Regions from separate parts of the Arthrobacter sp. 05N33_2 genome, predicted to be linked through region 2. Evidence: riboswitches for the same ligand, from Rfam matches in the RefSeq annotation. Region 2 holds a riboswitch; each other region holds the start of a gene.

Region 1 (2,254 bases), on a different contig from region 2:
AAGCGGGCGAAATACGGAATGGCGTTGAGGGTCAGCGGGACAATGACGGCGGCCGTGCCGATGGTCGTGCCGACAATGAACCTGGTCACGGGAATGATCGCGATCAGCAGGATCAGGAACGGGAACGAGCGGAGCAGGTTGACCAGCCCGTCCAGGACCCGGTGCAGCTTTGGCCTGTGCTTGAGCCCGTTGGGACCGATGGTGTAGAGCAGGACACCCAGCGGTGTCCCGAGCAGCACCGCCAGCGGGATGGCCACCAGCAGCATGGTGAGGGTCTGTCCCATGGCGACGCCGATTTCGGGCAGGACTTCCAGGATGCGGTCAAACATTGATCAGGCCCTCCGACGCGGCTGTGGTGTGGGTGCCCCTCCCGGAGCGGTCCAGCTGGATCTCATCGGAGACCAGGTAGCGGCCGATCGACGTCGCCGGGTGGAAACCGGGGCGCTGGAGTTCGGCGAGGTCGAGCTGCTCCACCACCCGGCCTTCTTCCATGACCGCGACGTTGTCCGCGATGGCCTTGATGACATTCATCTCGTGGGTGACCACCACGATTGTGATGCCGAATTCGGCGTTGACGTCGGCCAGGTATTGCAGGACCGATGACGTCGTCCGGGGATCCACGGCCGACGTCGGCTCGTCACAGAGCAGCACTTTGGGCCCGGTGGCAAGGGCGCGGGCGATCGCCACCCGCTGTTTCTGGCCCCCGGAGAGTTTGGCCGGATACGTTCCCGCTTTGTCGGCGAGGTCCACGATTTCCAGGGTTTCGGCGGCCCGCCGCCGGCGTTCCGCCTTCCCGACGCCGGCGAACTTCAGGGACAGCTCCACATTTTCCTGGGCTGTGAGGTTGTTGAGGAGATTGAAGTGCTGGAAAATCATGCCGATGTCATGCCGCTTGGTCCGGAGCTCGGCGTCGGACAGGGTCACCAGGTCGACGCCGTCCACCAGGACGCGGCCCGACGTCGGGCGCTCGAGGAGGTTGATGTTGCGCAGCAGCGTGGATTTGCCGGCGCCGGAGAACCCGATGATGCCCTGGATGGTGCCCCGCCTGATGTGCAGGCTGACGTCATCGACGGCCGTGAAAGGTCCCGCGGCCGAAGCGAATGACGTGCTGACGTTCTGGATCTCGATCACAGGCCCCCACCTGCTCGGGGCCGCGGCGCTGCCGCTGTCTGCGTGTTCATGATTTCCTCCGGGCTCGCCCGAGGAAAGCCCTGGGTCCGGGCTTCCGGGCAGCGCTGAGCGAAGCCGGGGAGCCTCAGAACACAGTGGTTCTCCATCGGTCCTGGCGGTAGCACCGTCCTCAAAGGAGGGGGTTGCTGCGGCGTCACGGAGCCAGATCTCTCAGCCGCTCGGGATGGTTACGAGTCCATCTCACACGGCAGGAGGCCGGATACAGAAAAAGCCGGTCACATTTTGTAACCGACTCTTCCCGATCTGTTGATCGTCATTCCCGGGCCGTTAGATGCCCACGCGCCAGCCTTCGCGGGCGGGGCACGCGTTCACGACGACGTCCAGCCCGGCGGCCTTGGCCCGGTCCGTCGCGGCGTCGTCGAAGACGCCCAGCTGCAGCCAGACGGCCTTGGCGCCTACTGCGATGGCCTCGTCTATGACTGCGCCCACCCTGTGGGAGTTGACGAAGCAGTCCACGACGTCGATCGGGTGCTTCTCCGCCGGGATGTCAGACAGGGAACGGTACCCCTTCTCGCCGTGGACGTCGTCGCCCGGAAGGTTGACCGGAATGATGGTCATGCCCATCCGGTCCCGGACATAGAGGGAGACCTCATACGCCGAGCGCCATTCGTTGGTGGTGAGGCCGACCACCGCCCACGTGCCTTTGGTTCGCATGAGGCGGTCAATGACTGCCGGATCGTTAACATGGGCCATGCATCAACCTTACTCCTGCGACCTTTCCGGGCAATTGCCGAATAAATGAATGATTTGGGCAGGACCCACGCCGGGTGAACGAATATTACGGCGCTCCCGGACGCCGATTTTGCGGAATCGTGCATCTGAAGTTCTAGTAGGTAGTGACCATCCCGAGCGGCCGAGAGACCTGGATCGATGACGCCGCAGCAACCCCCCGGTGACGTGGGACGACCATTCCCACGCCACCGCTCCGCCCTCCTTCGGTGAAATTCGAGGGAGCCGGAGCAACCAAGGGTGCTACTGCCAGGACCGATGGAGTGCAGCAATGACCCCTGAGAATTCTTCCGCCCTGCCCACCTTTGCCCGGACTGCGTCCGAGGCATTCCCC
Region 2 (2,254 bases):
CGAGGTCGCCGCAGCGCTGGAGCAGCGGGGTGGCGAAGACGTTGTCAACCACCACCGTGGCGCCGGCCGCGTGCGCCAGTTTGCTCACGGCGGCGATGTCCACGATTTCCTGCATCGGGTTCGACGGCGACTCGAAGAACACCGCCGTGGTCGGCTCGGACAGCGCGGATTTCCACTGCTCCAGGTCCGGGCCGTCCACGAAGACCGTCTCGACACCCCAGCGCGGCAGGATTTCGTTGAGGATCACGAAGCACGAGCCGAACAGCGAGCGGGCCGCGACCACCCGGTCGCCGGCCGCCAACAGCGCGCCCAGGGCGGTGAAGACGGCGGACATGCCGGACGCCGTCGCGAAACACGCCTCCGTTCCCTCGAGCAGCCGGAGCCGCTCCTGGAAGGTGGCGACGGAGGGGTTGCCGTAGCGGGAGTAGACGAAGCGCTCGTCCTCACCGGTGAAGGCGCGCTCGGCGGCAGCCGCGGACTCGTAGACGAATCCTGAGTTGAGGAAGATCGGCTCGGTGGTTTCCTGGAAGCCGGTGCGGTCAAGGCCGCCACGGACGGCCTGGGTGTCGGCCGCCCAGCCGGCGGCGTCGGGATTGAAAGTCACTTAGATCTTTCCGAGGTTGGTGGGCAGGCCGCGGTTCTTCCAGCCATTGACGGTGCGTTCGCCAAAGCGGTCGGTCTCGCCTTCGAAGCCCTCAAGGACGTTGTACGAGGTGTAGCCGGCGGCCGTCGCGGCCGTCGCGGCCGCGATCGACCGGGCCCCGGAACGGCAAAGGAACACCAGTTCGACGGCGGTGTCCTCCGGCGCCTGCTGCCTTAGCTGTTCCACGAAGTGCGGGTTCGGCGTGCCGCCGGCGAGGTTCCACTGGATGAAGAGCGGATCGTTGCGGCTCTCGCCCGCGGCCGCGGTGTCCGGGATGCCGATGTGGGCCCATTCGCCCTCGGTCCGGACATCCACCAGGATGGCTCCGGCCTCCAGCTTGGCCCACGCCTCCTGCGGGCTGAGGTCTCCGGCGTAGCTCATGCGTGGCCCGCGAAGGCCCCGTCGGCGCCAAATTCGTCGGCGTCGAGCTCATCAACCGCATTGGCCACGGCGGCGTCCGCACTGGCAATCGCGGCCGGCAGGACCAGCGCCTGCGCCACGATCACGGTGCTTCCGTTGAAGCTGGCGGCGGGGCTTCCATGCAGCACGTAGCCCTCGGCCAGGGCGGCTGACACCCGCTCGCAAAAGGCGCGGTCATCCGCCCCGGTGAACAGGCGGTAGGCCAGCCTCTCCTCGCCCCCGGGTGCGGTACCGGGTGCTGTGCCGGGTGCGGCTGTTGTGGGTATTGACGTGTCGGTCACGACGGATCTCCTCTTTCACGCTTGCAGCTCGAATTCTCGATTGCCGAGTATTCACCTGAGGCACCCCGCCGCGAAAGGGAGGGTTGCCGACCGGCCAGTCAGGGCTTGGCACCGGTTCTCATTACTCCCCAAAAACGTAACACCTGCGACGCCGGCCCGCACCGCCGCCGTCGTCATGTTCCGTAACCGGACCGCGGCCCGGGCGAGTAGTGGCGGGCTCCAGTTTCGGGTACAGCCCACTCGTGTCTGCCGGGACGTTTCGCCGTTTACTGGGGGGATTAGGTCCGACGAGTCGGCCGGAGCTGCAGGTGATTCGAGCAATGTGTGAATCAAGCAGTCCCGGAATCGACCCGTCTGTCCATCAACAAGCTGTCTGGGAATCGGTGGCTGGAACGGTCGGAGCCGCAGCCGCGGTCCGGCCGGTGACGGCGGAATGGAGCAATCGTGGGCCCGCGCATACTCGTTACCGGGATTACAAGCGCCGCCGGACGGGCCGTCGCGGCCCAGCTCGAAGCCCGGGGCCTCCCGTACCTCGGCTCCGACGCCCGTGCCGACACCCGCCAGGCCGGGGAGGCTCCCGCCGCCGCGGTCAGGCTCCTGCCGGCGACGAACCCGGACATGGTCCTGGACCTGCGCCGGGTGGTGGACCGCGAAGCCATCAACGTCATCATTCCGACCCTCACCGTGGAACTCCCGGTCCTGGCCGCGGCCCGCGCCGGATTCGCCCAGGACGTGCGGATCATCGTGGCCGACCCCGCCGCGGTGGCCCTCGCCAACGACCACCTGTTCACCACCTGGGCGCTGCAAGCCGCCGGCATCCCGGTGCCCCGGTTCGCGGTTCCGGGCGACCTCGCCGCCGCGCCGGCTTCCCTCGCCGGCCTCAGCGGCCCCGTGGTGGTCAAGCCGCGGG
Region 3 (2,254 bases), on a different contig from region 2:
CCGATTCGACGTCGTTCCGCCCCTCCAGCCAGTGCGCCACCTTCGTGGCGTTGGCCACGTGGCGCTCGACGCGCAGGCTCAGCGTTTCGATGCCCTGGGCGATGAGGAAGGCGTTGAACGGGGACACCGCGGAGCCGAGGTCGCGCAGGAGCTGGACCCGGGCCTTGAGGATGTAGGAGAGATTCGCGCCCAGCGCGCCGCCCGCTCCGAGGTCGCGGGCGTAGACCAGGCCGTTGTAGTTGGGGTCGGGYGTGTTGAAGRRGGGGAACCGCTCKGGGTCCTTCCCGAAYTCGAAGTTGCCGGAGTCCACGATSACGCCGGCGATSGCYGKMCCGTGCCCGCCYAGGTACTTGGTGGCSGAATGSACCACGATGTCCGCGCCCCACTCGATCGGCCGGATCAGGTAGGGGGTGGAGAGCGTGTTGTCGACAACCAGCGGCACGCCGGCCTCGTGCGCCACCCGGGAGACGCCCTCGATGTCCAGGACGTCCTGGCGGGGGTTGGAGACCACTTCGCCGAAGAACAGCTTGGTGTTGGGCTGGACGGCGTCCCGCCACTGGTCCAGGTTGTCCGGGTCCGCCACGAAGGTCACGGAGATGCCGAACTTCTTCAGCGTGTGCGCGAGCAGGTTGTAGGTTCCGCCATAGAGGCTGGGGCTGGCCACCACATGGTCCCCGGCCTCGGCGATATTGAGGATGGCGAACGTCTCGGCGGCCTGGCCGGAGCTGAGCAGCAGCGCCGCGAGACCGCCTTCCAGGCTGGCGACGCGCTGTTCGACGGCATCCTGGGTCGGGTTGCCGATCCGGGTGTAGATGGGCGCGAGCTCGGCGAGCGCAAAGCGGTTCGCGGCGCTTTCGGCGCTGGGGAACACGAACGACGTCGTCTGGTAGATAGGCAGGGAACGCGCGCCGGTGGCGCTGTCCGGCTCCTGGCCGGCGTGGATCTGGCGGGTTTCAAAGGACCAGGCGTTGGACATTGGTGCTCCTCGAGTCACTGGGCACAGCACCGGCCGGGGCTTTCGGCCCGAACCGGAACAGGCGCCGCGCTTGCCCTCCGGCGGGCGCCGGACGGCCAGGTCTTCACCCGGGGCACCCCACCGCGATACGAGGGTTGCCGGCCAGCAAGCCGGGGCTGTGCGCTGGCACTCATGACCTGACTTCAGTGTAGGAATGGCGGCGGAGCCCTGGATAGCTTTGTGACGAAGATGAAGACGGCCGCCGTGACGGAGCATCRGGGGCGCCGCGTTCCGCGCCCCAGGACGTCCCATGACGGTTAGGGGAGCCTAAGCTGAGAGGTCCATCACAAAGTGCCAAGATGATGGCATGCGCATGGATCACGTCTCTTACGCCTGTGAACACGATGGCTTGGCAGCCACCACTGAACGTATTGCGTCTGCCCTCGGCGTTGAAGCCGTGAAGGGTGGAGTGCACCCCCGTTTCGGGACACGCAACATGATTATCCCGCTCGCGGGACACAAGTACCTGGAAGTCGTGGAGGTCCTGAACCACCCGGCCTCCGACAAGGCCCCGTTCGGCCAGGCCGTCCGGGCACGCTCCGAGGCCGGCGGCGGCTGGATGGGCTGGTGCGTCGAGGTTGACGACCTGGCCCCGTTCGAGGAGCGGCTCGGCCGCGCCGCCGTCAACGGCAACCGGAAGTTTCCCGACGGCCGCGAACTGGTCTGGAAGCAGATCGGCATCCTGGGGCTCATCGCCGACCCCCAGGTGCCATACATGCTCAAGTGGGAGGGCGACCCGGAGTTGCACCCGTCCAACGCCTACGCGAGCGATGTCAAGATGTCCGCACTGACCATTGCCGGTTCGGCCGAGCGCGTCACGGAGTGGCTGGGCGAACCGGTTGAAAAGCCGCTGGAAGACGTCGCCGTGAACTGGATCGCGCCGCACGGTACTCCCGGCATCCTCTCTGTCACCTTCGAGACCGCCTCCGGAGCGGTCACGATCTAACGCTCCACCTGCCCCACGCTTCGGCCGCCATCTCTTAGGTGCCAACGATGTCACCTAGGAGACGGCGGCCGAGATCATTTAAGGCCTGCTCCTAATAGCAACGCGAGGCCACTTCGCGCCCGTCCGGGGGCTCCGGATGGGCCCGAAGGGACCCCGCCTTGCTTTGCGGGGAACTCAGCCCAGGCCCACTGCCTTGCCGAACAGGCTGAACCCCACGAACGCCACGGTGTCCAGGATGGCGTGGGCGATCACCAGCGGCATCACCCGTTTGGTCCGCGTGTAGACCAGCGCGA

Evidence for each region. Region 2 has a riboswitch for S-adenosylmethionine ahead of AC1DHX_RS04935 (DUF1737 domain-containing protein). Riboswitches for the same ligand answer to the same signal wherever they lie in the genome.
Region 1: another riboswitch for S-adenosylmethionine. It lies ahead of AC1DHX_RS03100 (methionine ABC transporter ATP-binding protein); the one in region 2 lies ahead of AC1DHX_RS04935 (DUF1737 domain-containing protein).
Region 3: another riboswitch for S-adenosylmethionine. It lies ahead of AC1DHX_RS11775 (bifunctional o-acetylhomoserine/o-acetylserine sulfhydrylase); the one in region 2 lies ahead of AC1DHX_RS04935 (DUF1737 domain-containing protein).

The regions. Positions count from the first base shown of each region.
Region 1 covers NZ_JBFTNJ010000002.1:46,060-48,313, reverse strand. Annotated here, with positions in the region: gene AC1DHX_RS03105 (methionine ABC transporter permease) at 1-329, opposite strand, end outside; gene AC1DHX_RS03100 (methionine ABC transporter ATP-binding protein) at 322-1,131, opposite strand; SAM riboswitch class I at 1,271-1,361, opposite strand; gene AC1DHX_RS03095 (CoA-binding protein) at 1,459-1,884, opposite strand; gene acs (acetate--CoA ligase) at 2,192-2,254, shown strand, end outside.
Region 2 covers NZ_JBFTNJ010000004.1:120,750-123,003, reverse strand. Annotated here, with positions in the region: gene AC1DHX_RS04945 (O-succinylhomoserine sulfhydrylase) at 1-604, opposite strand, end outside; gene AC1DHX_RS04940 (rhodanese-like domain-containing protein) at 605-1,024, opposite strand; gene AC1DHX_RS04935 (DUF1737 domain-containing protein) at 1,021-1,329, opposite strand; SAM riboswitch class IV at 1,357-1,470, opposite strand; gene AC1DHX_RS04930 (ATP-grasp domain-containing protein) at 1,789-2,254, shown strand, end outside.
Region 3 covers NZ_JBFTNJ010000024.1:534-2,787, reverse strand. Annotated here, with positions in the region: gene AC1DHX_RS11775 (bifunctional o-acetylhomoserine/o-acetylserine sulfhydrylase) at 1-976, opposite strand, end outside; SAM riboswitch class IV at 1,038-1,153, opposite strand; gene AC1DHX_RS11770 (VOC family protein) at 1,323-1,961, shown strand; partial or broken gene AC1DHX_RS11765 (CPBP family intramembrane glutamic endopeptidase) at 2,136-2,254, opposite strand, start outside.